Regions from separate parts of the Methylobacterium sp. 092160098-2 genome, predicted to be linked through region 2. Evidence: predicted binding sites of a transcription regulator. Region 2 holds the regulator's gene; the other holds the start of a gene.
The links. Region 2 encodes PhoB, which activates phosphate uptake and scavenging genes when phosphate is short. Its sites were predicted from a motif close to TGTCATNNANCTGTCAT; they were not measured.
Positions count from the first base shown of each region.

Region 1: the regulator PhoB is predicted to act here: its motif matches at 3,880-3,896, upstream of phnC (phosphonate ABC transporter ATP-binding protein).

Region 1 is NZ_JAQPZJ010000001.1:2,722,545-2,729,754, reverse strand. Features, by position in the region: gene phnF (phosphonate metabolism transcriptional regulator PhnF) at 1-175, shown strand, start outside; gene phnE (phosphonate ABC transporter, permease protein PhnE) at 200-1,066, opposite strand; gene phnE (phosphonate ABC transporter, permease protein PhnE) at 1,063-1,944, opposite strand; gene phnD (phosphonate ABC transporter substrate-binding protein) at 1,961-2,890, opposite strand; gene phnC (phosphonate ABC transporter ATP-binding protein) at 2,988-3,836, opposite strand; gene PQI07_RS12860 (LbetaH domain-containing protein) at 3,949-4,569, opposite strand; gene PQI07_RS12855 (DUF1045 domain-containing protein) at 4,562-5,248, opposite strand; gene PQI07_RS12850 (glycosyltransferase) at 5,276-6,424, opposite strand; gene PQI07_RS12845 (autotransporter family protein) at 6,516-7,210, opposite strand, start outside.
Region 2 is NZ_JAQPZJ010000001.1:4,204,766-4,211,975, forward strand. Features, by position in the region: gene pstS (phosphate ABC transporter substrate-binding protein PstS) at 1-750, shown strand, start outside; gene pstC (phosphate ABC transporter permease subunit PstC) at 835-1,812, shown strand; gene pstA (phosphate ABC transporter permease PstA) at 1,825-2,715, shown strand; gene pstB (phosphate ABC transporter ATP-binding protein PstB) at 2,736-3,551, shown strand; gene phoU (phosphate signaling complex protein PhoU) at 3,670-4,389, shown strand; gene phoB (phosphate regulon transcriptional regulator PhoB) at 4,578-5,273, shown strand; gene PQI07_RS19820 (protein-disulfide reductase DsbD family protein) at 5,421-7,210, opposite strand, start outside.

The DNA.
Region 1 (7,210 bases), 1.5 Mb from region 2:
GACGCGCATCCGCGCCCGGCCGGCCGATTCCGCGGAGGCGCAGCGCCTCGACATCGCCCCGGGGCGGGTCGTTCTGGTGGTGTCGAGCGTCAACATCGATCCCGCCGGCGTTCCGATCCAGGCGAACCGCACCCTGTTCGCCGCCGACCGGGTGGAGCTGGTGATCGGCGGGTGATCGGCGGTTTATCGGGCCGGCGACTCAGCGCGCCGCCGGCCCGATGATCGCCCGGCGCAGGCGGGTCGAGACCCAGTCGATCGCCGCCACGGTGACGAGGATCATCAGCACCAGGAAGGCGACCTGCTGCAGCTCCAGCACGCGGATCAGCTCGGTGAGGTACTGACCGATGCCCCCGGCGCCGACGATGCCGATGATCGTCGCCGACCGGGTGTTCGACTCGAAGAAGTACAGGACCTGGCTCGCCAGCACCGGCAGGACCCCGGGGATCAGCCCGAAGCGGATGCGGTGCAGGCGCGAGCCGCCCGAGGCGACGACGCCCTCGCCGGCACGCTTGTCGCAGGTCTCGATCGCTTCGGAGAACAGCTTTCCGAGCGCCCCGAAATCCGAGCACGCGATGGCGAGCGCCCCCGCGAAGGGGCCCAGGCCCACGACGTTGATCCAGATCAGCGCCCAGATCAGCACGTCCACCGAGCGCATGACGTCGAGGCCGCGGCGGACGGCGAACCGCGCGAAGGGGTTGGGCACGACGTTCCGGGCCGCCAGGAACGCCACCGGGAAGGCGAAGACCGCCGCCGTCAGCGTGCCCAGGAAGGCGATGCCCAGGGTCTCGCCCAGCGCGTGCAGGAAGGTCCAGAACTGGCCCTCCGGGGACGGAGGCAGCATCAGCACCGCGAAGGTACCGAGCCGCCCGAGCCCGTGGAGGATCCGCGCCATCGAGAAGTCGAGGCGCCAGTAGCCGAACGCCGCGAGCCCGATCAGGACGGCGAGCAGGGCGGCGAGCCGCGCCCGCCCCGGCCAGTCGGTGCGGAACTGCGCGGGGTAGCGCGCGCGCAGGCGGGCGAGGTCGGCCCGGGCCGCCGCCCGCAGGGCCTCGGGACGCGGGCTCATCGGGCCTGCTCCGCGCCGATCAGGCGGTGACGGACCCGCTCGGTGGCGAGGTCGATGCAGAACACGGTCAGGATGATCAGCACGAGGATCGCGCTCACGTCCGCGTAGTAGAAATTTCGGATCGCCACGAGGAATTCCTGGCCGATGCCGCCGGCGCCGACGAAGCCCATCACCCCGGCCCCGCGCACGTTGATCTCGAAGCGCAGCAGCGCGTAGGAGGCGAAGTTCGACAGCACCTGCGGCAGCACCGCGAAGCGTACCGTCTGGACCCAGGTGGCGCCCGAGGCCGACAGGCCCTCGACGGGCCGCATGTCGATGTTCTCGACCACCTCGGAGAACAGCTTGCCGAGCGCCCCCGTGGTGTGGATCGCGATGGCGAGCACGCCCACCATCGGGCCGAGCCCGAAGGCGATCACGAAGATCAGGGCGAACACCACCTCGGGGACGGTGCGGCACAATTCCAGGAGGCGCTTGGCGCCGACGCGCAGCAGGCGCGACCGCACGAGGTTGGCGGCGGCCACGAAGCTGAGGGCGAAGCCCGCGAGCCCCCCGAGCAGCGTCCCGAGATAGGCCATGAGCAGGGTCTCGCCCAGCAGGCCCAGCCATTTGGGCAGGCCCCAGTACCAGCTGCGGACGTCCTCGAGCGGATGCTCGAGGCTGATCGGCGGCAGGATCTGCTGGATGTAGGCGGTGAACTTGCCGATGTTCTCGGCGAAGACCAGCGGCCGCACCTCGGCGACCAAGCCGGCGACCAGGGCGAGCGCCGCCACAAGGGCGAAGCCCGCCAGCGTGCGGCGGCGCGCAGCGCCGGTCGCCGCCGCGTAGAGACCGGAGAGGGCGGCTTCCCGCTCCGGCGACAGGGGTGTCAGACCGCGCAAGGCGGGCGGGCCCGGATCAGGACTTCCGGCGCTGCTCGTCGTTGAACCGCAGCATGTCGATGATCGGCTGATAATCCTTGAGGGTCACCGGCGTCAGATCCTGATCCTTGCCGTCGGAGAGACGGTCGAAGGCGGCCTTGTCGGCCTTCGGCAGGGCCACGAAGGCGTCGCGGATCCTGGCCTTCAGGTCGTCCGGCAGGCTCGTCAGCATGGCGAAGGGCCCCTCCGGCAGGAAGTCGGACTTGAACACGACCCGGAAGTCCGATTGCTGCATCGGCGTGCCGTCGGGCTTCTTGAGCATGCCCTTGGCGGCCATGCGGGTGACCATCGTGTCGGTCTCGGAATTCCACAGGTTGGCGGCGGCGTCGGCCGTGCCCTGGGTGAGCGCCAGCACGGCGTTCTCGTGGCTGCCCGCGTAGAAGGTCTTGCCGAAGAACTTCTCCACGTCGTAGCCGGCCCGCTTCAGGAAGAAGCGCGGCGCCTGGTTGCCGGAGGTCGAGTTCGGATCGACCAGGGCGAGGTTCTTGCCCTTGAGATCCTCGACGGTCTTGTAGGGGCTGGAGGCCAGAACGTAGACCACCGAATAGTAGCCCGAGGCGCCGGTCTCGTGCTTTTGGTTGACGATCGGCTCGATCTTCACGCCGGTCATCACGGCCCGCGCGAAGGAGGCCGGTCCGTACCACGCGATCTGGATGTTGCCGGCCCGCTGGCCCTCGATGACGGCGGCGTAGTCGCTCGCCACCCGCAGCTTCACCGGCACGCCGAGCGTCTTGGTCAGGTAGGCGGTGAGCGGCGCCCAGCGGTCGGCGGTGCCCGAGGCGTTCTCGGCCGGGATCACGCCGAGCGTCAGCTCCGGATACTGGGCCTTCCAGTCATGGGCGGCGGCCGGCAGGCCGAGGAGGGCGAGAGCCGCGGCGGCGCCGGCGAGAGTGCGTCGGGTGATCATCGTGTCGTCCTTCGTGACGGCGTAGGGCAGGAAGTTCGGCCGGCCGGAGGCCGGTCGGGCGTTTCCCGAATGGTTGTTGGGGCTTGGAGGGCCCGGATCAGGCGCCGAGGGCGGCCTCGCGGACCGGCCGCGCCGGCACGAGACCGGGCCGGCCGGGCATCGCGGCCCGCTGCTCCGCCTCGCGCTGCGCGGAATCGTCCAGCACCTCGCCGGCCTCCAGGCCGTAGAGCCGGCGCGCCACGTCCTCGGTGAGGTCGAACGGTCCGCCCTCGAACACGACCCGCCCGGCCGCGAGTCCCACGAGGCGGTCGCAATAGGCGCGCGCGAGGTCGAGGGAATGCAGGTTGCACAGCACCGTGATGCCGTAGCGCCGGTTCACCTCGGCCAGCGCGTCCATCACGAGCCGGGTGTTGCGCGGGTCGAGGGAGGCCACCGGCTCGTCGGCGAGCAGGATCTCGGGCTCCTGCACGAGGGCGCGGGCGATAGCGACCCGCTGCTGCTGCCCGCCCGACAGGCCGTCGGCGCGCTGGCCGGCGAACTCGCCCATGTCGAAGCTCTCCAGGGCGGCGAGCGCCATGGCTCGGTCTTCGGCGGACCATTGCCGCAGCAGGGAACGGTAGCTCGGCACGTGGCTGAGCCGCCCCATCAGCACGTTGGTCATCACGTCGAGGCGGCCGACGAGGTTGAACTGCTGGAAGATCATGGCGCAGCGGGTCCGCCATTCGCGCAGGTCGCGGCCCCGCAGGGTGGTGACCTCACGGCCGTCGTGGAGAATGCGCCCCGAACTCGGGTCCGCCAGCCGGTTGATCAGGCGCAGCAGCGTCGACTTGCCGGCGCCCGACCGGCCGATCACGCCGACGAAGCTGCCGGGCTCGATCCGGAGCGACACGCCGTCGACGGCGCGCCGGTCGCCGTACTGGCGCGTGAGATCCTCGATAACCAGCATGCCACCATCCGCCGGGGAATGGCCGCAGGTAAACGCCGATTTCACGACGATTGGATGACGAATACAGATCGGTTATGTTTGCCGGCGCAATTCTTACATTTTGATAGCCGGCTTAAACTTCATAGCGCTCGAGGAATGCTTCGATGGGCAGGCCGCGGAAATCCGGAAGCGCCCGGCGCAGCCGTTCGTGATCCCAGTCCCACCATGCCAGGCGCATCAGACGTTCGGCGACGGCCTCGGGGAAGCGGCGCCGGACCGGTTTGGCGGGATTGCCGACAACGATCGTGTAGGGTTCGACGTCGCGGGTGACGATGGCGCCCGCGCCGACCACGGCGCCGGTGCCGATGGTGCGGCCGGGCAGGACAACGACGCCGTGGCCGATCCAGACATCGTGGCCGATCGCCACCGGGCTCGCCCGGCGCCGGTCGAAGAAGGCGGGCTCGTCGGACTCCTCCGGCCAGTAGGCTCGTGCCCGGTAGGTGAAATGCGCCTGCGACGCGCGCTCCATCGGGTGGTTGCCGGGATTGATCCGCACGCTGGCGGCGATCGAGCAGAACTTGCCGATGGTCGTGTAGATCACCTCGCAATCCTGACCGATGTAGGAATAATCGTCGAGGATCGTCTCGGTGAGGCGGGTTCGCGCGCCGACCTCCGTGTAGTGACCGAGGCGGCAATCCACGACCCGGGCGCTGGGATCGCGTGCGGGTTCGAGTCCGAGGGGACGGTCAACCACGGGGCTCTCCGAAGGGCAGGCGCGCCAGGAGCCGGAACGGGCCGGACCCGTCCTGGGTCAGGAGGCACACGGCGTCGATCACAAGGGGCTCCGGCCCCGCGGCGGCGTAGGCCTCGGACAGGCGCCGGTGCCAGGCTTCGCGCTCCGCCTCCGGCAGGGCGTCGGTCAGGGTCATGTGGAAGCGGAAGGCCTCGAACACGTACGGGTAGCCCCAGCGCGCCAGCAGCGCCCGCCCGCGCGGGTCGAGGCGCTCCGGGCGGCGCTTGGCGCGCTCGGCCTCGGTGAGCGGCGCACGGAACGGGTCGAGGGCGGCGACGCACTCGGCGGCGAAGAGCCCCAGCTCCGGCGGGGGAGCTTCCGGCACGAGGGCGAGGAACGGCCCGAGGGTGGCGACCCGGAGCGGGCCCACCGCCACCGGCGGGTGCGCGGCCGCGAGGTCACGGGTGGCGGCGACGAGATCCGCCTCCGTGGTGCCCGCCGCGAGGCGCAGCGGCGCCTTGAGGGTGGCGTGGAACCCGTAGATCCGGGCCCCCGCCGTGACGGCGGCGAGGTCGCTCAAGCCCTCCGGGTGCGGGACCGCCGCCCCCGAGACGGGGTCGGTGCCGAGGACGGACCGGCCGAAGGCCTCCAGCCGGGAACCCGGGGCGGGCAGGCAGTAGAGAGCGTAGCGGCGCGACACCTTTCGGCCTCCGATCGTCGGCCGCCGTCAGGCCGTCGGCGCGTAGGGACGCGCCTCGGCGGCCCGCCGGGGGCGCACGTCCATGGCGTTGCCCCGCCACACGATGGCGCTCTGCATCCAGGCGCCGAGCCAGATCGCCGGGATCAGGGCGTCGCGCACCAGGAAGGCCGCCAGCAGGCGGGGCGAACGGTGCCAGCCCGCGCGGATCGCGAGCCGGTGCTCGGCGGCATAGCACAGGCCGGCGAGGCCGGCAGCGCCGACGAGGCCCGTGAAGCTGCCGGCCCAGAGGGCGATGAGAAGCGCCGGCAACAGGACACCGCTGCCGATCTCGGGAGCGAAGAACAGCGGGAAGGTCACGCGGCGCAGGCGCGCCCAGCGCAGCTGTCGCGCCCAGACCTCCTGGAAGCCGCGCGGCCCGAGCGGCTGCTCGAACGGGCTCGCCACGAGGTGGACCCGCTTGCCGGCGGCCCGGACGAGCTTGGTGGCGGCCGCGTCCTCGGCGATCTCGGCCGCGAGCGCCTGCAGGCCGCCCTGCGCCTCAAGAAAGGGCTTGTGCCACAGCATGCTCTTGCCCTGCGCGAAGCCCAGCCCGAACGCCTCGGCGGCGTATTGCCAGCGAGCCTGCAGGGTGTTCAGGAAGGCGCATTCCACCTCGGCCATGAAGCTGCCCGGGCGCGCCCCGGCGGGGGTCGAGCAGACGAGGCCGGTATCGTCCCGCCACGCCGCCTGGAGCCGCTGGAGGTAGTCCGGCGGCATGGCCACGTTGGAATCGGCGAGCACCACCCAGTCGTAAGCGGCGGCCCGCCAGCCCCGCAGGCAATTGTTGAGCTTCGGGTTCTCGCAGAGGCGCTCGTCGCCGAGGATCAGGCGGGCGGGCACGCGCGGATGGGCCGCGATCAGCCGCCGGACCATCGGCACGATCGGGTCCCCGGGGTCGGCCACGCAGAAGATCAGCTCGTAGGACGGGTAGTCGAGGCGGAAGCTCCGGGTGAGCATCTCCTCGCTGTAAGCCTCGATCCCGTGAAGCGGACGGACCACGGAGACGGGCGCGCCGTCCGGAAACCGCGACGGCCCGTGGCTCCGGCCGAGGCGCCGGCCCGCGACGCCGATGCTGACGATCTGGACGAGGGCCAGAAGCGCGCCGAGGGACAGGGCCGGCACCGTGGCGTCAAGCATGCGGATCCCTCGATCGATGAAGCGAGTGGTCCGGTCCGCTAGCGGCCGGACCGCGTCAGGCGTGTGACAGAGGCGACGTCGTCCGGCGTGTTCAGAACCGGAGGGTGAAGGTGCCCTTCACGGCCTGATCCTGGGCGCGGGCGCCGGTCTGGCCGGTGTAGGCCACGCCCAGGCTCGCGTTCGGCGCCACCGCCAGATCGAGCCCGACCTGCGCCACCAGCGCGTCCCGGTCGATCGGCACGCCCGCGCTCAGGAAGGCCGGGCCCGTGCCGAACCGCAGCAGGGCCGTCGGCACCACGTCGCCGAACGCCCGCCGGTAGCCGACCAGACCCCGCAGCGTCACCGGAAGACCCAGCCCCAGCTCCAGGCCCGTCTGCGCCCGCACCCCCACGGTCGCCGCGCCCAGATCGTAGTCCCGCGCGACGCTCGCCAGCGCCGCCGCGCCCCCGGTCTCCGCGAAGGCGTCCCGCCGGATGCCGACATACGCCCCGCCGACGAACGGCTCGACGTAGGAGGCCGCCGGCGGCACCGGCACCGCGACGCCGTCCCTCGACACCAGAGCCGCCGGAGCCGGCTGGCCGAGCGCGATCCTCCAGCCGATCTCGCCGAAACCCTGCACCGTATAGCCGCCGCCATGGCCGCTCAGCGTGTCCGACAGCCCGTACAGCACCGCCCGCCGGGTGCGCGTGTCGGTCCCGGCGTAGAGCGCTCCCAGCCGCACCGACAACGGCCCGACCTCATAGCCGCCATACAGGCCGCCGAAGCCGCTCTTGAGCGTGGCGCTCT
Region 2 (7,210 bases):
ATGGGCGGCGTCGTGCCGGTGGTGAACATCCCCGGGATCGAGCCGGGCAAGCTCAAGCTCACCGGCGACGTGCTGGCCGACATCTATGCCGGCAAGATCGCCAAGTGGAGCGATCCGCGGATCGCGAAACTCAATGACGGGCTGAAGCTCCCCGACTCCAACATCACCCCGGTCTACCGCTCCGACGCGTCGGGCACGACCAACATCTTCACCACCTACCTGTCCCAGGTCTCCGAGCCCTGGAAGAAGGAATACGGCGCCGCCACGACGATCTCCTGGCCGGTGGGGCAGGGTGGCAAGGGCAACGAGGGCGTGACCGCCACGGTGAAGCAGGTCCCGAACGCGATCGGCTACGTCGAGTCGGCCTACGCCAAGCAGAACAAGCTTTCCTACGCCCTGCTGCAGAACAAGGCCGGCAAGTATCCGCAGCCCGACGACAAGGCGTTCCAGGCCGCGGCGGCGAGCGCCGACTGGAAGGCGACCCCGGGCTTCGGCATCTCCCTGACCAACCAGCCGGGCGAGGCGGCGTGGCCGATCACGGCGGCGACCTTCATCCTGGTCCACAAGGACGCCGTCGATCCGGCCAAGTCCGCCGATGTGCTCAAGTTCTTCAACTGGGCCTACAAGAACGGCGACAAGCTTGCCGTCGACCTCGACTATGTCCCGCTGCCGGACAACGTCGTCGAGCTGATCCACCAGGAGTGGAAGGACGTGAAGGGCAAGGACGGTAAGCCCGTCTTCAACATGTGAGCGTGGCCGGGAGGAGGTGGGAACCTCCTCCCTCGCTTCTCGGAACGCCCCGCGCTACCACGCCCTCTTCGCAGAGAACAGCGGATGCCCGCTTTGACAGAATCGATCGCCCTCGGCCGAACCCGTTCCGCGACGGCGCGGAAGGCGCCGAGCCGGAGCCTCGACACCCTGTTCCGGACCTCCTCGTATGCCGCAGCGCTGCTGGTGCTGCTCGTCCTCGCCGGCATCCTGGGCTCGATCCTCTACGGCGGTTGGCCCGCCTTCCGCGAATTCGGCTTCGGATTCCTGACCTCCAGCGCCTGGAACGTCGGGACCGAGCAGTACGGCGCCCTGGTGGCGGTGATCGGGACCGTCGCCTCCGCCTTCCTGGCGCTCCTGATCGGCGTCCCCGTCTCCCTCGGGATCGCGGTCTACCTCACCCAGCTCTGCCCGGGCTGGGCCCGCAAGCCGGTCGCCATGACGATCGAGCTGCTCGCCGCCGTGCCCAGCATCATCTACGGCATGTGGGGCCTGTTCGTGTTCGCGCCGCTCTTCGCGCGCTACATCCAGATCCCGGTCTCGAACCTCGTCGAGGGCATGCCGATCGTCGGCACGCTGTTCTACGCCCGGGTGCCCTCGGGCGTCGGCGTCTTCACCGCCGGGATCATCCTGGCGATCATGATCGTGCCGTTCATCGCCTCGATCGCCCGCGACATGCTCGACCAGATCCCGACCGTGCTGCGCGAGAGCGCCTACGGCATCGGCTGCACCACCTGGGAGGTGGTGCGCCACGTGCTGGTGCCGCAGGCCTCGGTCTCGATCATCGGGGCGATCATGCTCGGCCTCGGCCGGGCGCTGGGCGAGACGATGGCGGTGACCTTCGTGGTCGGCAACGCCAACCGCCTCTCGGCCTCGATCTTCGATCCGAGCTCGACCATCGCGTCGCGCATTGCCAACGAGTTCAACGAAGCCGACGGCCTCCAGCTCAACGCCCTGATGGCTCTGGGCTGCATCCTGTTCGTGATCACCTTCGTGGTGCTCATCATCGCCCGGCTGCTGACGCGCCGCGTCCAGGCCGCCTGAGGAGCACGCGCGATGGACGCCTCCCCTACGATGACCGCGGCGCCCCGGCGCCGCTCCGGCCGGGTCCGTCAGGGCCGGCGCATCGCCGACCGCACGCTGCGGGTTGCCTGCACCGGGGCGACGCTGGTGGGTGCCCTGGTCCTGGGCTCGATCTTGGTGATGCTGATCGTTCAGGGCGTGCGCGGCTTCACGCCGACCCTGTTCACCAACCCGACGCCGGGCCCCGGATCCGAGGGCGGCGGCATCGCCAACGCCATTCTGGGCAGCCTCGTCCTGACCGGGATCGGCATCGTGATCGCGACGCCGGTCGGCGTCATGGCCGGGACCTTCCTGGCCGAGTACGGGCGCGGCTCGAAGCTCGCAGCCCTGATCCGCTTCCTCAACGACATCCTGCTCTCGGCGCCGTCGATCCTGATCGGCCTGTTCGTCTACACCCTGATGGTGCGGCCGATGGGCACCTATTCGGGCTGGGCCGGCGGCGTCGCGCTCGCGATCATCGCCGTTCCGGTGATCGTCCGCACCACCGAGGACATGCTGCGGCTCGTCCCCGGAACCCTGCGGGAGGCCGGCGCGGCGCTCGGGGCGCCGCCCTCGACGGTGATCATCAACGTCACGTGGCGGGCGGCCTCGGCCGGCATCGTCACCGGGATCATCCTGGCCCTGGCGCGCATCGCCGGCGAGACGGCGCCATTGCTGTTCACCGCCCTCAACAACAATTCCTGGTTCTCGGCCAACCTGATGGGCGGCGTCGCGAACCTGCCGGTGATGATCTACCAGTTCGCCCTGTCGCCCTATCCGAACTGGCAGGGCCTCGCCTGGGCAGGCGCGCTTCTGATCACCGCCACCATCCTGGTGCTGTCGATCATTGCCCGCCTTGTGATCAAGCCGCAGACCTCGCGCTGAGACCCTTCGAGGACACGACGATGAACGCCGCCTCCGCGATCCCCACGGTCGAGCTGAACCGCAACCGCGCCGACGAGGGCGGTCCCGTGCGGATCGCCGTGAAGCGCCTGAACTTCTACTACGGCAGCTTCCACGGGTTGAAGGACGTCAACCTCAACTTCCACGACCGGCAGGTCACGGCGCTGATCGGGCCCTCGGGCTGCGGCAAGTCCACCCTGCTGCGCTGCTTCAACCGGATCTACAGCCTCTATCCGGAGCAGCGGGCCGAGGGCGAGATCCTCCTGGACGGCGAGAACATCCTCAGCCCCTCCATCGACCTGAACGAGCTGCGCTCGCGCATCGGCATGGTGTTCCAGAAGCCGACGCCGTTCCCGATGTCGATCTATGACAACGTCGCCTTCGGCCTGCGCCTCTACGAGAAGCTGCCGAAATCCGAACTCGACGGCCGGATCGAGGCCTCCCTGCGCAAGGCCGCCCTCTGGGACGAGGTGAAGGACAAGCTCAAGCAGCAGGGCACGGGCCTGTCGGGCGGCCAGCAGCAGCGCCTGTGCATCGCCCGCACGGTGGCGCAGCGCCCGGAGGTGATCCTGTTCGACGAGCCGACCTCGGCCCTCGACCCGATCTCCACCGGCCGCATCGAGGAGCTGATCGAGCAGTTGCGCGACGAGTTCACCATCGTGATCGTCACCCACAACATGCAGCAGGCGGCGCGCATCTCGCAGTTCACCGCCTTCATGTATCTGGGCCAGCTGATCGAGTTCGGTCCGACCAACCGGATGTTCATGAACCCGACGGAACGCCGCACCCAGGACTACATCACCGGCCGGTTCGGCTAGTCTGCCTGGACGCTCCGGTCTCGGGGAAGGCCGTCCGGTCGCCGCATCCGCGGAGGGCCGGCGGGTCCCCGAGGGCCTCCCCGGAGCGCCGCCCCCGGGACCCATCGAAGGATTCGCCATGCCCGGCCATATCGTCACCTCCTACGACACCGACCTGGAGAACCTGCGTCGCTCGATCTCGGAGATGGGCGGCGTGGCCGAGAAGATGACCGCGGAGGCGACGGACGCCCTCGTGCGCCGGGACGACACGCTCGCCCAGGCGGTGATCGTCGCCGACAAGCGCCTCGACGCCCTGCAGCGGGACATCGAGGAGCGCGCCGTGCTGTTGATCGCCCGGCGTCAGCCCCTGGCGATCGATCTGCGTGAGACGATCTCGGCGATCCGCGTCTCCGGCGACCTCGAGCGGATCGGCGACCTCGCCAAGAACGTCGCCAAGCGGGTGGTGGCGATCTCCGATCAGGCGCCGGCCCAGAAGATCGTTCTCGGCGTGCGCCACATGAGCGACCTCGCGGAGGGCCAGCTCAAGGACGTTCTCGACGCCTATGCGAGCCGCGACGTCCAGGCAGCCCACGATGTCTGGGAGCGGGACGGCGAGATCGACGCCCTGTACAATTCGCTGTTCCGCGAGCTCCTGACCTACATGATGGAGGATCCGCGCAACATCTCGTTCTGCACGCATCTTCTGTTCTGCGCCAAGAACGTCGAGCGGATCGGCGACCACACCACCAACATCGCCGAGACGATCCATTATCTCGCCACGGGCGAGGCCCTGGCGGGCGACCGGCCGAAGAACGATGCGTCGAACTATGCGACCGTGGACGGGGTGCCGGCTCCGTAAGCGGGCCGCCCCCGGTCCAGGCGTCGGCCTGCGCGCGCTCCTGTGGGGCGCCGCCGGAGAATCGGAGCGTGCGGGTTGAGGCTGAGCGGCGCCTCCTGCACCCTCTGCCTGCCCGCCAACTCCAAGGAGAGTCGGCGCGCCTGCAGGCCGTATGGCGCCGCTTCGTGAACGGATCTTCGAACGTGAGCATGCAAGTCCTGATCGTCGAGGACGAGGAGGCGCTGACCACGCTGCTGCGCTACAATCTGGAAGCCGAGGGCTTTCTGGTGGATTCCGCGGCTCGGGGCGACGACGCGGAGCTGCTCCTGGCGGAGCGGATCCCCGATCTCGTCCTGCTCGACTGGATGCTGCCCGGCCTGTCGGGCATCGAGCTGTGCCGGCGGATCCGGGCGCGCCGGGAGACCGAGCGGCTGCCCGTGATCATGCTCACTGCCCGGGGCGAGGAGGGCGACCGGATCCGCGGTCTCGGGACGGGCGCCGACGACTACATCGTCAAGCCGTTCTCCGTCCCGGAACTGCTTGCCCGGATCCGCGCGCTGCTCCGCCGGGCCAAGCCCGCCCATGTCTCGGACCGGCTGGCGGCGGGCGACCTCGAACTCGACCGCACCGGCCATCGCGTCCGCCGCGGCGGCGAGGAGCTGCATCTCGGCCCCACAGAGTTCCGTCTGCTGGAATTCCTGATGCTGGCGCCGGGCCGTGTCTTCTCCCGCGAGCAGCTCCTCGACGGGGTCTGGGGACACGACGTCTACATCGACGAGCGCACGGTCGACGTCCATGTCGGGCGGCTGCGCAAGGCACTGAACGGCCCGCGCCAAGCCGACCCGATCCGTACGGTCCGCGGCTCGGGCTACGCCTTCGACGAGACGTTCTCGCTCGACGCTTGAGAGGGGCGCGAAGCGTTCCGGGACAAAGGGTTCCGGGCCGGAGGCCGGTCGGCCGCGCCGCCCGCCCGCTTGCAGCGAAGGGAGCCAGGGACGTTCGAGGCCGGCGGATGCTGCGAGGCCCGGCGGCCCCCCGGGCCTCGCGCAGATTCAGCGGGTCAGCGCCGCGCTCCGGCCGGACGCGACCGGCACGGCGTCGAGCGCCGCCAGAACCGTCCCCTCGGTGAGGATCTGCGGAAGCACCTGAGGCGCTCCGGTTCCGGTATAGAGGAGGTAGAGCGGCACGCCGCTGCGCCCGTGCTTCTCCAGCAGACGGGTGATCTCGGGATTCTGGTTGGTCCAGTCGCCCTTCATGTAGGTCACGCCGCGCTCGGCCATCGCGGCCCGCACGGCCTTGGTGTTGAGCGAGGTCGCCTCGTTCACCGCGCAGGTGATGCACCACGCGGCGGTCATGTCCACGAAGACGGGGCGGTGCGCGTCCACCAGGGCGTCGAGACGCGCTTGAGTGAAGGGCTCGACCCCGTCGGCGGCGGCCTGCGCCGACGGCGCGGCGCGGTCCCGCGGAAGGGTCACGGCGAGGGCCGACACGGCGATTAGCGCGAGGGCCGCAGCGACCCGCGCGACCCGGCCCGCCCCGGGCGCGGCGGCGCGGCCGTGTTCCCAGGCCCAGGCGGCGAAGCCCACCAGGACGAGGCCGATCAGCGCCGCCAGCAGCCCACGCGGATCGACCTGCTGCGCCAGAACCCAGATCAGCCAGGCCACGGTGGCGTAGACCGGGAAGGCCAGGACCTGTTTGAGGGTCTCCATCCAGGCGCCCGGCCGCGGCAGCGCCCGCAGGGCCGGCGGCCAGAGGGTCAGCACCAGGAAGGGCAGGGCGAGGCCGAGGCCGAGGCTCGCGAAGACGGCGAGCGCGACACCGGCACTCTGCGTCAGCGCGAAGCCCACCGCCGAGCCCATGAACGGCGCCGTGCAGGGGGTCGCCACCAGGGTCGCCAGCACACCCGTGAAGAACGAGCCGCTCAGGCCGGCACGCCGGGTCAGGCCGTCTCCGAGGCCGGCGAGCCGGCCGCCGACATGGACCACTCCGGACAGGCTCAGGCCCATAGCGAACAGCAGATAGGCGAGGGCTGCGACCATGGCGGGCGATTGCAGCTGGAAGCCCCAGCCGATCGCGGCCCCACCGCCCTTCAGGGCGATCAGCAGGGATGCGAGGCCGAGGAAGCTCGCCAGCACGCCGGCCGTGTAGGCGAGGCCGTGCAGCCGCAGCCGCGCCGGGCCCTCGCCGGCATGCCGCACGAGGCTCAGCACCTTGATGGACAGCACCGGGAAGACGCAGGGCATCAGGTTGAGGATCAGGCCGCCCAAAAAGGCGAAGGCCGCGGCGGTCGCGAGGGTCAGCGCGTCGAACTCGGCGGCGGCCGGCGGGGCTCCGGCCGGATTCGGCGCGCTCGACGCGGCCGCGACGGCAGGAAGCACCGGCTCGTCACCATACGCGAAGGCGAGGCGGCGGGTGCCGTCCGTACCGACCTCGTCGATCGTCAGGACGCCGGGCAGGGCGGCGGGCAAAGGATCGGTCGGGCTGCTGCGCGCGATGGTCAGATGCAGACCGGTCTCGTCGACGGTCATCACCTGCGCGGCGGCGTTGTCGATCGCCGTCTCGGCATAGGGGAAATAGGCGGCGTTCCGGATGGATTCGGGTTTCAGGCCGGTCGCGGCGAAATCGAGCTGCAGCGTGTCGCCCTGGCTCGACAGGCGCAGGGGCCAGAGCGCCGGCGCGGGCAGGGCAGCCCGGGCGCGCGCGAACAGCGCGGCGTTGGCCGGGTCCGGCTCGGCCTTGCCCACCGGCAGGGTGAGGGCGAGATCGGCCGAACCGGGGACGCACTCGGTCTCGCAGACGAGATAGGTCAGCTTCGCCTGAATCTGAACGGGATTGGCCGGGT